2 regions of the Paenibacillus sp. RU5M genome follow, and region 2 is predicted to be linked to the other one. Evidence: predicted binding sites of a transcription regulator. Region 2 holds the regulator's gene; the other holds the start of a gene.
What was found. Region 2 encodes Rex, which represses fermentation and respiration genes when NADH is low (regulators of the CRP and FNR family bind a similar motif). Its sites were predicted from a motif close to TTGTGAAATATTTCACAA; they were not measured.

Region 1: CRO25_RS03640 (cytochrome ubiquinol oxidase subunit I) is a predicted target of Rex. The motif match lies at 2,238-2,255, and genes of this name have one in related genera.

What each region holds. Positions count from the first base shown of each region.
Region 1 is NZ_OBQM01000001.1:756,376-764,305, reverse strand. It holds gene CRO25_RS03645 (cytochrome d ubiquinol oxidase subunit II) at 1-710, opposite strand, end outside; gene CRO25_RS03640 (cytochrome ubiquinol oxidase subunit I) at 707-2,071, opposite strand; gene CRO25_RS03635 (TlpA disulfide reductase family protein) at 2,655-3,200, opposite strand; gene ccmA (heme ABC exporter ATP-binding protein CcmA) at 3,233-3,946, opposite strand; gene CRO25_RS03625 (ABC transporter permease) at 3,939-4,760, opposite strand; gene CRO25_RS03620 (nitrous oxide reductase accessory protein NosL) at 4,786-5,361, opposite strand; gene CRO25_RS03615 (nitrous oxide reductase family maturation protein NosD) at 5,358-6,713, opposite strand; gene CRO25_RS03610 (response regulator transcription factor) at 6,903-7,556, opposite strand; gene CRO25_RS03605 (sensor histidine kinase) at 7,553-7,930, opposite strand, start outside.
Region 2 is NZ_OBQM01000001.1:448,731-456,660, reverse strand. It holds gene CRO25_RS02270 (AAA family ATPase) at 1-20, opposite strand, end outside; gene CRO25_RS02265 (hypothetical protein) at 13-540, opposite strand; gene CRO25_RS02260 (DUF5590 domain-containing protein) at 842-1,372, opposite strand; gene CRO25_RS02255 (amidohydrolase) at 1,414-2,718, opposite strand; gene CRO25_RS02250 (redox-sensing transcriptional repressor Rex) at 2,705-3,358, opposite strand; gene dinG (ATP-dependent DNA helicase DinG) at 3,585-6,446, opposite strand; gene CRO25_RS02240 (tetratricopeptide repeat protein) at 6,588-7,211, opposite strand; gene panD (aspartate 1-decarboxylase) at 7,329-7,712, opposite strand; gene panC (pantoate--beta-alanine ligase) at 7,705-7,930, opposite strand, start outside.

The sequences.
Region 1 (7,930 bases), 310 kb from region 2:
AGCCACCATAAATCCATCATATTTTGAAAATGTCGCTCATTGTGCTGTCCCAAATAAATAAATGCAGTCAGTGCGATGATAATCGTCGGTGTGCTCCAGAACAGGGCATAGGTCCGTACCAGCTTCAATGCAGAGTGATCCTCTGCCCGCGATGCATAAAAGGCTAGAAATGAGCTGCTAATGAACAATACGGACACAATCGCCAGTCCAACAATGCTCCATGATAACGGATTGGTAAACAGCGTCCAGTAATCCAGAGAAACCGTCGAACCCTGCTTCACGATAAAACCACCTTCAGACAGCGTTAGCGCCACTGATAGCGAAGCTGGAATCAGCAATCCCGAAGCTCCATATAGAAACAGATACACGATGTTATTTTTGGAACCATAGTTCTCAAAGGCATAAAACGACCCACGAATGGCGAGCAAAATGACCGCAATGCTTCCCGGTACGAGCAGCGCTGATCCGTAATAATACGCCGTGTCTGGAAAGAATCCAACGATGCCAATATAGAAAAAGACAAAAAATACATTCGTAATCTCCCATACCGGTGATAAATAACGGGAGATCAGACGATTAATCAGGTGATCCTGTTTCGTCAAGCGTGCATAAAAGGCAAAGAAACCCGCCCCGAAATCAATGGAGGCAACAATTAAATAGCCATACAAGAACAGCCAGAGTACCGAAATGCCAATCAGTTCGTAACTCATGCAAGCTCACCCTTTTCTGTAGACGGATTGCGCTTCTCCTTCATCCATTTCTCCATCTCGACTTCTGCCGGATTATTGTTGAATAAACGTCTTAGTACGAGAACACACATCACTCCCAGAACGATGTAGAGCATCAGGAAGAAGAAAAAGATCATTCTGATGTTGGGTGATGAAGTGGCAGCTTCCTCCACACGCATATATCCCCGAATAATCCACGGCTGTCGTCCCAGTTCAGCATAGAACCAGCCCAGCTCAACTCCGAGAAAAGCCATCGGTGCGCCTAGCGCTATGATCCCAAGCAGCCACTTATTCAGCTCATTGCGCTTTTTCCAAAATACAAACAGGAAATACAGAACTGAAATAGCCAGCAGCGTAAATCCGATTCCGGCCATTAAATCAAACAGGTAGTGAACGAGCAGCGGCGGCCATTCGTCCTCCGGGAACTCCTCCAGTCCGGTAACCTCTGCATTAAAGTCACTAAAGGCCAGGAAGCTGAGCAGTTTCGGCAAGTGAAGAGCTCCTATAATTTCATGCTCTGCATTCAGCCATCCCAATAAAATCAAATCTGCGCCACTTTCTGTCTCAAAATGCCATTCTGCCGCTGCAAGTTTCTCCGGCTGATGCTCGGCCAAAAACTTGGCGGACACATCTCCCGCTAACGTGTTCAGTAAGCCGAACAGTAGAACCACCGCCATCATGAGATTCAAGGCTTTTTTGTGGTATGCAGATGCCCCTTTTCTCAGCAGCGAGAAGGCTGCAATTCCGGCTAACAGGGCAGCTCCTGTCAAATATGCTGAGCTTAATACATGAAACACCTTGGAAAACGTCGCCGTATTCAGCATCGCCTCCACTGGGTTAACCGCTGTGAATTGGCCTGCTTCCATGACAAAGCCTCCAGGCTGGTTCATGAAGCCGTTCACCGTCGTAATAAACACAGCCGACATGCCTGCTCCCGTGACGATTGGAATCGTCAGCAGCCAGTGAATGTATGGATTTTTGAATCGATCCCACGTATACAAATAAATGCCCAGAAAGATCGCTTCAAAAAAGAACGCAAACACCTCCATGAATAACGGAAGTGCAATGACATTGCCTGCCAGTTTCATAAAATTCGGCCACACCAGGGCCAGTTGCAGTGAAATCGCTGTACCGGTCACCACACCAACCGCCACAGAAATGACAAACCCTCTTGACCACCTCTTCGCCATCAGTGTGTAATGGGGGTCCTTCTTGCGAATCCCCATGAATTCTGCAATTGCGATCATTAGAGGTATACCGACGCCAAGTGTCGCAAAAATAGCGTGGAAGCCCAGCGTCATACCTGTCACCAGCTTGCTCCACATCACCGTATCGATTGCCATTGTTTACTGCCTCCTTTCAAACTCTGTTCGATTTTCGTACTGATTTGAATCTTTTAATTATTAGGTCAGTCAGCCCTTGGACTGCGTTCTTTATCAGGTTGATAGAAGCCCCACTAGACTGGTTCAGAGTTTATCTACAAACCGTTCCTCCATCGTTGTATGTACAAAGAGAATTTTTTCACAAAGTAAGTGACGAAGGAGCTTTACCACACCATCATTGTGCATTGCTACACATAGTTATTGGACTGAGCATGGGTTGGCGAGCTGTGTTTTACCTGATACTGAAGGGCCAAAGTACTTAACAGGACCTAATAGTTAAAATTATTATATCTTTGTGAATTAGCAATTCAATCACTGACACGTCTTCGTCCCTAAATGTTCAAGAAAGGATCAACTCTTTCTGACAACTCGGTGAAAAGCATAAAAAGCACCCAAAGGGGCTATTGATTCATTAGGCACAACCGTGGTATTGCGATTTTCAATTCTACTATGCTTGCAAGATGTTCGGGAAAAATAAAACAAAAGAAGCCGCTCGTATAGTGAGCGACTTCTCGACTTTTTTTGTTCATAAGTCTGCAAAGCTTCAATTCCGTTGCTGTACGGTCTCCTCCAGCCATTGCTGCAAAGGAATATCCTTGGTCAACTCACCGAGCAGAATGTGACTAAATATACCTTCCTGGTCTATGATCATGGTCGCTGGCAACCCGGTGATACGATACAGGCCAGAGACCTTTCCGGTCACATCAATGATAATAGGGAAATCGAATTGCTGTTTCTCCATAAATTCACGAATGGTGCCCTTCGCTTCCCCCACGTTGACAAACAGGGTCTCTACATCGTTTTGATATGTCTGAGCAATCTGCTTAATCATTGGCATTTCCCTCACACAGGGCGTACACCATGAAGCCCAGAAGTTAATCATGACGACTTTGCCCCGATAATCGGAGAGCTTCACCTGTTCTCCGTCTGAATTAACCGCAGTGAATTCAGGAGCAGTTGCACCGGCTTCAATGGCACCGGTTATTTTGGGCTCGGATGATGAAGTCCCCTGGTAAATTGCCCACACAGCGGTCAGTAAAGCAGCCATTCCAATCAGGATAGTAAGCAAACTTCTCATTTTCGCACTCATTTTTTTACTCTTTTTTTCCAATAAATTCACCTTCATTTTAAGCCAAGACTATGATGAAATGCAGCATGAAGCGACCCGAACTGTTGACGAAAGTCCTCAGTAGAGCCATCTCCCACATTACGTCCTTGGTTCATAAAAACAATGTGATCGGCAACATCATCTGCGATCTCAAGCAGGTGGGTGGAGAACACGACCATATGCCCTTCCTCCTTGATCTGTTTTATCAGATTTGCAAACTCCTGCATCCAGAAGGGGTCCAGTCCATTCGTCGGCTCATCCATGATCAGCAGTGGAGGCTTGGACAGCAGAGCCTGGGCAAATAACACACGCTGCCGCATACCTTTGGAAAAGGTCGTGACCCGTTTCTTTTTTTGATCGGCCAAGCCTACCATGGTTAGCACTTCCGTTACTCGCGCTTTAGGCACTTTCCTTAACGCCGCCCAGAACTGGAGCGCCTCCTCTGCCGTCAAACCCTGGTTGAAATGATAATCATCCGGCATATATCCGATCTGTTCCGAATATCGCTTTCGTTCTTTGGACCAGCGCATCTTGTTTACAATGATTTCACCCGAGGTAGGTTGAAGAATACCTGCAAGCATACGCAGAACGGTGCTTTTTCCGGCCCCATTTCCGCCGCATAAGGCAAGCACATGACCGGAAGAAACGCGAAAGGATATATCTTCAACAATCTGTTGTTTTTTTATGGATTTACACAGTCCAACAATCTCTGTTTCCACGTTATCCATGGGAACGTCCCCTTTCCCATATCCCGTATACTGCCACGATAGAACATGTAATCCACAGCAGACATATCCCCATAAAGATCCAGCTCCCGCTCGATGGATGTACCCAATCTACCCACTGATAATATTCAGGTCCCAGTATCGAGCCCCCGCCAAGTTTGATCACCACAAACAAACGTACCAACTCAGCCGGATTGATGAAGGTTAGAACGGTGAGTAAGGGTTTTACCCACTGATAAGGCATAAGTCCTAGCATGGAGATTAGAAGCGTGGGCCACCCGATCACAGCAAAAAACCAAACGGATACCGATATCGTTAACGCTTGCCAGCGATTTTTGGATAACGAACCGATGAACAGTGCAATAGTCAGAAATAGCAACACCAGTCCGCAGGAGAATACCAGAAACAAAAGATATGTCTTAACATCTAAAGGGCTACCCACCCATCCGCTAAGAAGTCCCATCAGGCCATATCCGAATGTAACTATCGTCATTAATACAACCGACAGCCCCAGATATTTGCCAACAATAAAAGACATCGTGCCAATGGGGTAAGTGGACAACAACTGCCAGCTGCCCTCTTCCTTTTCAGAAGTCAACGAGAACGAGCCCAGAAAGAGGGTCATCAGCGGCAACAGATAAAGAATAAGATTTAACATGGAACCTGTAGTCCCAGAGTATCCTGCTACAAAATTCTGAGAATTGATGATTAACAAACTCAGACTAAACACGCAGAAAAGAATCAAAAATGAATATGACCATGGGTTGCGAAATCCCATTTTCATTTCTCGTCGAACGACTTGTACCATATCTCCCATCATGCATCACCATCTTCATTGGTCATTACTTGTGGCCTGATTCTTCCGTTGATTCGCTTTCCCCATGTGTTTCTTCATGCATGCCTTCACCCATCCCCTCTTCGGAATGCCCATGCTCACCCATCATATCCATCGTCTCTGTGTTTTGTTTCCAGTCGTGGGAGGCAAGGTCTTCAGCGGTCATGATCGTTCCTACACCCTGCTCGGCAACAAAAGCTTCGGCAGATGGTTTATCCTTGAAATTGAGGATGCCGTAAGCCATCGGTGTACGCAGTGAAGCATCGTATACATAAGTAGCTTTGCTGTACTCAATCCATTCCTTGTCATTATAATCACGAACAAAATCCATTCCGATGTTATCTGTTCCGTTCTCTTCTTTCCACTGATGCATACAACCAATGTCATCAAATTTATAATTTTTACCGTCTTTCGTGGTAAGCTGCGTGGCATAGGCATCATCTTTCACCTGCATTTTGCAAATGGCACAGATATCCACGTCTTCATTGATAGGCAATGCCTCGTATTTTTTTCCGCAAGCTGTTAATAACAGCACCCCAAAGAGAAGCACCATAACTGTTTTCCAATGTGTTTTCATTCTCATTTTCGTAATACCCCCATATTGATCATAATAAAAGTGGCCAGGCCCAGCAGAATGCATCCGATGATCCAAACCCCGGTTATCTCTTTGACCACTTGTGTACCTACCTTCGTCGTCTGTGATACCGCTTCCATGCTCATTAATGGCGATCTGTCGCTTGTCCACTCTGCCTTGCCTTCCGTAAACAAGTTGCTCATAAAGATCATGCCTGGAGATTGAAAGAAAAGCTGATAGGCCGAATTCCGGTTGACCACTTGCTCATAAAAAGGATTAATTCCATAGGACAGTTCACTAATTCCATCATCGTTCAGGTCAAGACCTTGAAAGGAATCCCAGAAGTTTTCCTTCATCTCATTGTTCCGGCTGTCCATCGCTGAAGCTTCAATCACATTCGAAACAAATTGGTTTCTGGTAAACTGATTATCCTCCGCAAGAACGAGCTGAATTCCGATGAAATTCCGGAGCACCGCATTGCCGCGAATTTGATTTCCTGAGGATTCAGCAATGTTCATGCCAACACGGTTACCTTCCACGACATTGTTATGAACCGAGGATTGCTGTACGTCATACAACAAAATCCCTTGTGAATGCACATTTTCGTTCTGTTTGCGAAAAGAGTTTCCCGATACGACCGTATTCTTGACGCCCATGACCATGGCTCCGGTACTGTTGTTCTCTCCCACATTGTCCACAACAGAAGAGCCATCGATATACATACAATGAATGCCATACCTGGTATGTAACAGCGTGTTAGCCTTAACCGTAAGATTGCGACTGTTCTCCAGATATATACCATCCCGCATGCCCGTAATTTTGTTGTCTTCGATGTGGGTACGATGGGAATTGTACAGATCAATGCCATTCCCCTTTTGACCACTGGAAGCAGACTCCGGTCCAGCCCATGAAATAGTATTGCTATGTATGAGACCATCGACAGAACCCCGCAGCACGATTCCAAAACTTTGACTCTGAATATCCAGGCCCGTGATCTCTACTCGATCTCCTTCAACCTGAATCGCTGCAGTGGGTTCATTTGTTAAGTGTCGTACCGTGAAACCCTGCAATGTCACTCCATCTGAACGAATGGTAATGGTGGATTCAGCATCCGTATTCAATACCAATACGGATGAGTCCCCTCGAATGGATATATTCTTGTCTATACTTACGGGACCAGAATAAATACCCGTCTCAAGTACAAGCACTTCTCCAGGTCTAGAACCATCAATGATTGGCTGGAGTGGAATAGCATCTTTGGTTTCAGGAGCAGCATTTGCAGTGTCCAGCGGGTAAGATAGCGGGATCAACAGTATCCCTATAAGCAGCAATATGCTCAGGACAATCCGTTCGCGAAACATCATAACCTCCTTCATGAAACACACTGCTCATAGTGTACATAAAAACAAATTTTTACCATATAGCTCAAGCTAGCTATAGAGCTGGACGTTTTGTGTCCAAATTGTGAGGTCATTGTGGTAAAAGTAGAAAAATCACATCCACTTAACATGAAAATAGAAAGAACACACGGATATAGTAAAAAAAGCTTATTACAGACGATTATGGTCTGTAATAAGCCCTTGCTCCAATGCGTAACGTGTCAGTTGAACACGATTTTGAACCTGCAGTTTTTGCAAAATGTTTTTTAAATGATTCTTGACGGTATACTCTGAAATTGTATAATTCACAGCGATTTCTTTGTTCGTCCATCCTGCAGCCACGCCATACAGAATATCCTTTTCCCTTGTCGTTAGTGGAACGTCAGGTTCTTTTTTCTCCGTGAGTGAGACATCCTTCAGGATTTGGTAAGCCACCTCGCGGCTCAATGGAGCTTCTTCTGTAACGATGGAATGAAGATATTCCAGCCACATGGAGGGTTCAAGGTTTTTGAGCAGATAACCCTGAGCTCCCCGTTTCAACGCTTCCAGAAGGTGTAGTACATCATCCGAGACGGTAATCATGACAATTTTCACATAAGGAAACGCCAATTTGATCCGCTGTGTTGCTTCAAGACCGTTCATAATTGGCATCTGAATGTCCATGAGGATTAGATCGGGAAGCCACTGTTCTGTATAATCAATCGCTTGTTGACCGTCCGACACGACGCCAATCACTTCGAAGCTGGGGTCCATGGATAAAATTTCACATATGGCTTCTCTCGCATGAGCGTGATCGTCTACAACAAGTACGCGAGTATGACTCATAACATCTCACCATCCTTTGAAAATTCGACAACAGTAAGCTGCTGCTCCCTTCGGAATTGCATGTTATAGTTCAGCTCATTCATCCGCTCTCTCATGATTTTCAGTCCATATCGATCCTTTCGTTCAAAGGGATTCATCTCAAATCCTTTTCCATTATCTCGAATCGTGATATTCCAGCACTTCTTGTGCCCATTTCCCTGAATCCATCCTTGGGATGCAGATGCATGCTTTTGAATATTAAAAAGAGCTTCCCGAATACAAGCGAGCAGTTCTACTTTCTCTTTGTCAGTAAATGCATCATCCGGGATGCTCCAATCCAGTTCGATTCGGACGGGGATATCTTTGGCAATTCTTCGAATTTGACCAAGTAGTGT
Region 2 (7,930 bases):
TCTTTCGTCCATTTAGGCATTAGGCCACACTCCTATCTGACCGGGCACACGCGGCAGAATAATAAACTTACTGGCATCTCCATCTCTGAGACTGACATATACATTATTGTCATCCATGGCTGTATTTACCTTGATCCCATTTGTAGCCATTTTAGACAAGGTCGGTGTAATTTCGGTGTATTGCTTGTTCTCCATCGCTTGTGCTACGGTAAACATCGCGCTTCCCCACCAGCTCTCTAATGCTTCGTTGGAATGATCCACGACATCCAGCTTCAACGAACGAGTGCCAATCAAGGTTTGTCCTTCTTTGTGAATATATTGTACCAACCTGCCCAGATCAACATCCGGCTGCAGATCGAGTTTCAACTGTACATCATTGCGGTTAATAGTTAATTGAACATCATTGACTCCATCGTACTGGGTAACCATCTTTTCAATTGGGCTTTGCACAGCCACATGACGATACACAAACCAACCTCCAAACAACACAACGGCTGAAATGACGGCAGTCAGAGCAATAGGCAATACTTTTATCTTCAAGTGAGTTACCCCTCCTAAATTTTGGCCCATCCTATAACTTGTAGGCAAGAATATGAATATGTGTACGTAATGTCCTGTGATGTGCCTAACAGGATTTATTTGTGTATGATGTATCCTTGAATACATATTTGAGTATATCACATCGTATATACAATATCTAAGGCGAAAATATGAATAAATTATTAATTTTAACTATTCAAATCCAAAATGATCAACAAAGTACGTCAAAGAACCGGTCCAGTCGGGTTTCCGTCTGCCGGTTCTTTAATGTATTTTTTGGACGATAGTATTTATGCTAATTCTAGCTATTCGGGATCGTATAGACCAGATCCACCTGTTCCCCGTTACTGAAGCGGTAAAACCGATAATAGTTGTGAGTATCATCGTTGTAATACACTTGCCATACATAGATTCCATTCACAACGCCTGGCATGATTCGTTTGATCTCCCCACCGGGAACTTCAGAGCTGAACCGATTTCGAATCTGAGCTTCATTCATGCCGTTCTTTAACAGTTCACCGTGTACTGCATTGGTTCCCGTCACGGGTTTGTTATTCTCATCAAACTTGATCCACACCATGACATCCTGGTTATCCTTATTTTTGCCGATCAGGGTCCAGTATATGTTGTCTCCGCCGTCTTTCTGCCCCCAGACATACTTACGCAGCTCTTCGTGGGACGTAATCCCCAGCTGTTCCTGGGCCGCCTGTATGGCCAACGCCTCTTCCTTGCGCTGATCCTGGGTAACATAGACATAATAACGCTGAAGTCCAAACAGAATCAGAACCAGGAGCAGCAGCGAAATCCATATCCACTTCTTTTTTTTCTTCAAAAGCCGAACTTCCTTTCCCTATGACGATGCTGTCCTTGTAATTAACGGGCAAGCAAACTGTCAAATGCCAGCTGAGACTCACGCAGAATGCGCTCTTCATCCATCGTAAGACATTCGCCATGTTTAACCACTTGTTTACCATCCACCCACACATGCTCCACATCTTTGGCCGATGCCGAGTAGACCGTATGGGAAATCAGATCCGTATGCGGATAGAAATGGGCCTGTTCGATGTTCAACGCGATGAAGTCAGCCTTCATGCCAACTTGCAGAGCGCCTGTATTGTTCAGAAATATGGATTTAGCACCATACGAAGTTCCAAGCAGAAGCGCTTCCCCTGCCGGCACTGCAGTAGGGTCACCGGACACACCTTTGTGAATCAACGCAGCCAATCTCATCTCTTCAAACATATCCAGGTTATTGTTACTTGCTGGTCCGTCTGTTCCCAGAGACACAGTCACGCCTGCTTTCAACAGATCAGGTACACGTGCAACACCCGAAGCCAATTTCAGGTTACTGCCTGGATTGTGGGAAACTGCTACATCATGCTTTGCGAGAATCTCGATCTCTTCATCATTCAGATGTACCGCATGTGCAACCAGAGATGGACGGGAGAAAAATCCTAGCTTCTCCAGATGTGCGACCGGACGCAGTCCGTAATCAGCCACGTTCTGTTCCACTTCTCGAATCGTTTCAGACATATGCGTATGCAAAGGCAGATTCAGATCATGAGCAACCTGTACCAGCTTCTCTATGTAATCCGGAGGGCAAGTGTAAGGGGCGTGTGGAGAGATTACGGTTGTAATTCTTCCGTCTGCTTGTCCATTCCATTGACGGGCAAATGCTGCGGACTCTTCGAGCTTGCGAAGTTGTTCTTCTTCTGAGCAAAGTCCGATTACCCCACGTGCCAGAGCAGCCCGAACGCCAGATTGTTCCACCACTTTCGCAACCTGATCCATATGATCATACATATCTAGGAAAGCTGTTGTTCCACCCTTCAACATTTCAAGCACGGAAAGTGATGTGCCCCAATATACGTCTTCAGACGTCATTTTGGCTTCCATTGGCCACATTTTCTCCTGCAACCATACTTGTAACGCCAGATCGTCTCCATGGCCTCTGAGGAGCGACATGGCCGCGTGACCATGCGTATTGATCAGACCCGGCAAGAAGAACAGTCCTTTTCCGTCCACCTTTGTCAGGCTTTCGTCTCCTTCCGGCAATGTCTCACCAATATGCACAATCTTGTCATTCTCAACAACCATAAAACCTTGAACCACGTTCCAATTCGTACCTTCACTCACGGCAAATTTGCCGTTGTGAATTACCCATCTATTTGTCGTCATCTTCCTCGTCGTCCTTTCCATTCTCCAAGTAATAAGCCAGGCTAAGTAGATCCGTCGTAAAATCAGCATGATGAATGCGAATATGCGGCGGGGTCTTCAGGATCGTTGGCGCAAAGTTCAGAATCGCTTCAATTCCTGACTCAATCAGCTGATCTGCAACATTTTGGGCTTCCGTATCCGGAACCGTGATAATACCTATACGAATGTTATCTTTTTTGACCGAATCCGTTAATTCATTCATCGGTTGTACCGTCAAACTGTTGATTTGACTCCCAATTTTCGGACCGTAGGCATCAAATACAGCGACGATCTTCATGTTGTCTTTGAGATAGGCATTGTAATTGGACAAGGCATGTCCCAAATTACCTGCTCCGACAAGAGCTACATTGATCTGCTGGTCTATTTTTAAAATATGGCGGATTTTCTCAATGAGATATGAAACGTCATATCCAATCCCTTTACGACCAAAGTCACCAAAGTAAGCCAAGTCTTTACGAATCTGGGCAGGATTCAAATCCAGCCTCAGTCCAAGTTCTTGTGAAGAGACCGTATTGACTTCGCGCTGATGCAGTTCATTCAAATAACGCAAGTAAACAGGCAATCTACGCACCACGGCTTCCGAAATTTTATCTGATTTCATTCATTGCTCCCCCTTACCAAGGCCACGATAGATAGATGAAAAGATGAGCACCCTGTCTAAAACGATGCAAAATGATTACTGAATTAAACAGGATGCTCCTTGTTATATAATGGATAATTGCTTTAATCGCTTTACTCGCATATCCATGAAACGAATACATGATATTAATCAATTTTACCGCCAATCACTGGCGTCTTGCAATAATGGAAGCTACAGAGCGTATCTGTTATTGTTGCTCTTCGGTTGGTCTCTCGAGCCATTCCGAAATGCGTGGAACCATCTGCTCTGTAAGCATGTGCTCCATTTTGGGACCAGGTAATGAATATAAAAAGTACTTGCCATAATACGCTTCAATAACGCGTGTATCGTATACAATCACAATGCCTCTGTCTTTGCCTGTACGAACCAGTCTGCCAAATCCCTGTTTGAAACGGATGACGGCTTGTGGCACGGATAGCTTCATAAACGGGTTTTTCTTTTGCTGCTGCAAAAGCTCGCTCTTCGCTTCCACTAACGGATGATTCGGTGGCTGGAACGGCAGTCTGACAATTGCAAGGCAGGTCAGAGCCTCTCCCGGAATGTCCACGCCTTCCCAAAAGCTGCTTGTGCCAAGTAGCACCGTTGCTTTAGCATCTTGGAACCGACGTGTAAGCTTGGAACGGCTGCCGCTGTCCACCCCTTGCCCAAGCAAAGAGATATCGTTGCCTGACAAAGCCTCCTTAAGCGGGTCATAGACCTGTCGCAGCATGCGGTAGGAGGTGAATAACACCATCATGCGTCCACGAGTCGCAATAGCCGTTTCCGCGAGCGAGTGCACGAGCATATCCACAAAGTGTGCATCGCCTACACTGCCCTTCACGCTTGGGAAATCACGCGGAATGACAAGCAGCGCTTGTTCTCGATAATTGAACGGTGAAGGTAGCATCGACGTTAACAGACGGTTATTGTCGGCAGCTTCCTGCAAACCCAGCTGTTCGATCATGAATTGAAATGACTTGTCAACGGAGAGCGTAGCCGATGTAAGCACAACGCTTTTCTTTTTATCAAAGAACATATCCTTCAATTGTGCACTGACATCGACAGGAACAGCATAGAGTTGCAGTGATTTACTGCGGAACTGGCCGCTGGCCTCCATCCAGTACACGGTATTGGCATCATCCATCCGCATGAAGAAACGCAGATTATCCTTAATCGTTGCCAAATCCTTGAGCAGACCTGAGATATCCGTAATCAGACTATCGGACTGATAATCGTCCTGATCTTCTTTCACTTCAAGCAGCAGCTTGTCGCCTTTACGAATCAAATCGCCTAGGGTGACATAAATTTGGTTTTCAGCGTCCTGCAATTCCTGCCATTTGGCTGGTTTTTGTGAAGACTTCAGTCTAAGTGAGAATTGTCCTGTCTCGCCTGGAGAAGCATCGCTGCGTTCAGGCAGCAGTCCGAACAATGCATCGCTTAGTCGATCCCACATCTCTTTAACTTCGACAGCAAGCGGGAACATCTGATCAATCATGGAGCCCCACTGTACCGAATTTTCATGACCCGACAATTGAGAACGCAGCATAGGCAGTTGGCCATTTCGGCTATCTTTAAACAGTCGGGTCAGTGTATGAACCAACGTGAAATATTTCATATGAAGACCAAGGTGCTTACCTGCTACGTCCTCCAGATGATGTGCTTCATCGATGACGAGACTTTCGTAGGCTGGCAGCAGCTGATGTGCTGCTTTGACATCCGTAAACAATTTCGAATGATTCGTAATGACGATATCCGAAAGCCCGGCTTCATGTTTGGCCCGGTGATAGAAACATTTGCGGAACCAAGGACAGGAACGTCCAAGACAGGACTCAGACTCACTCTGTACCGTCTCCCAGAAGTCTCCTCCGCGCCCGCTTAGATTAAGCTCCTCGTCGTCTCCAGTCTCCGTCTGAGTAAGCCAGACAATCATCTGAGCCGCTGTAAAGTAATCCTCTTTCGGTGTAGCAAATTCACGTTTATTGATTTTATGCTCAAACTTACGCAGACACAGATAATGCCCACGTCCTTTGAACACCGCTGCCTTGAACGGGAACGGAACCACTTGGGTCAGCATAGGAATATCCCGCTCTCTCAATTGCTCCTGCAGGTTGATGGTATGTGTGCTGACCATGACTTTCTGTTCCTGTTTCACACTTTCATAGATGGCAGGCAACAAATAACCAAGTGATTTGCCCGTACCTGTCCCAGCTTCGATTAAGAGATGTTTCTCCTCATCCAAAGCTTGTCGTACACTGCTGAACATCTGAGTTTGCGCCTCACGCTCCTCATAATGGTCCAGCGTCTCCTTCAGGTTATCTCTAACCTGATCCATAAACTGCTCAAAGCTTACGCCTTCCAGCGGATTACCCTCTCGCTCATCACGTGGTGAGCCTATATCGGTCCAGTCACTCACGTTCAGGGCAAGCTGGCGGTAATACGTATGACCATCCAGATCCTGAATAGGCTCTGCTTCCTTCTCAGAACGCATTCCATCGAAGAACCAACCCAAGTCACTGTCTTCCGGTGCAAACAGGTCACTGAGGCGCTGAATCGTGATCAGAGGCAATGCACGCAGCTCATCGAGACACTTCAGTAATACAAAAGCTGTTGCAAGAGCATCACTGTCTGCCTGATGAGGACGGTCATGCTGAAATCCGAATTCCGAAGACACATAACCGAGTTGATAAGAGCCCAGTGACGGGAACGAGATCTTCAGGAAATCAATCGTATCCAGGATCCGTCCGGTAAATGGCAGATAACCGCATCGATCGAGTGCATTTTGAAGAAAATGAAAATCAAAAGCAACATTGTGTCCAACAAGAACCACATCATCAAGCAGCGGAACCATCTCCATCATCATCTCTTCCAATGAGGGAGCATCCGCCACATCTTCATCGGTAATACCGGTTAACCCCGTAATAAACGGAGGAATCGGTACACCTGGGTTCACATAAGAACTATATATTTGAGTTATGCTGTAGTCATGATCTATGATGGCAAGTCCGGCCTGTATAATCTCACCGTCGGACTGCGTGCCGGTTGTTTCGAAATCCAATACGGCAAATTTCATTGCAATGTACGGTCCCTTCCATTCCAGTCTATGTTACAGCATAGCAAAAAAAAGGGCGTTTGAAAATTAACTGACAAAAAAGGCGGTGTCCCCGCCGCTATGCCAGAGGAGGGAACACCGTCTTAATGCCGCCGAATAGCCCTAATTTAAGGCAGTCAGCTGATTTGCATATTGCAATTTTCCGCTGTTTAACCGACAAGCTTCCATGTTATACAGCGGTTCGGTCAACGATGGGTCATACTGAAGCGCCTGCGCAAATAATGAACATGCACCTTCAGGATTCGCGAGCTTGGCCTCGATACAGCCCAGGACGTTACATACCAACCCTTTCAATCTCGGCGAACCGTTCAGATGCATGATCCGCTGCAAGTGTATTCCTGCTTCCTCGGTTTGTTCCAGGTTGAGATGAGCAAGAGCCAGGTAAAAACGAGTCAATGCACTTTCCGGATAGTCGGTCACAACCCTAGAAAATTGCATAATCGCCTGTGGGTACATTTGCAGTTTGAAATATCCCTGACCGCGACTGAAACACTCCAGATGCAGTTCTGGCAGTGCGGTAACAGCTTCCTGTTCAGGTTCGAGGGAAGCAGGCTTATCCAGTTCCCTTTCCCTCACCTGGCTCATTTTTTCTTCAAACATCAGCCACTCATCAATCATCCCGTCACTCATCCGCTTCAGCAAATTCCACTTTTGCAGCAATTCCTGTTTGCTTAGGCCTTCAGCAGAAGGGTAGCGCTTGATAATTTCATCTAACATGTCGTTCATTTCTGCGAAAACATGCTGGAACATCGATGCATCCCCACCCTTGAAAAAATGGATTAGTGCAGTGACCTGTACTCATTTTTTGTAGAATGGGTCGATTTCATCCCCCTTACCAGTCGATTACATAATCGTCGCATGAACTTCGTGCTTCATCGTTTGCACAGGTTTATTCTGTCCATCTACAAATACAACGGTAGGCTTGTGATTATTTGCCTCTTCTTGAGACATCATTGCATATGAAATGATAATGACGGTATCGCCAGGCTGTACCAGGCGAGCTGCTGCTCCATTCAAACAGATCACTCCACTTCCACGTGGACCTGGAATGACATAGGTTTCCAGACGTGCACCATTGTTGTTATTCACAATTTGTACTTTTTCATTTTCCATCAGATCGGAAGTTTCCATTAGATCTTCATCAATGGTAATGCTACCCACATAGTTCAGGTTTGCTTCCGTAACGGTTGCCCGGTGAATTTTGGATTTCATCAGTGTTCTATACATGGGACAGTACCTCCGATTTTTGCAGCCTTATATTGTCAATCAATCTTGTTTTGCCGAATTTTACTGCAAGTGCGATCAACAGATCGTCACGACCATGAACTTTTTCCTGATCCAAAAGTGGCTCAAGACTTGGAAAAGCCTGAATTTCAGCATAATCAATCACGGCCATTGGTGAACGTTCAATGTTCTCACGCAATATAACGCGGATATCCGCTGCT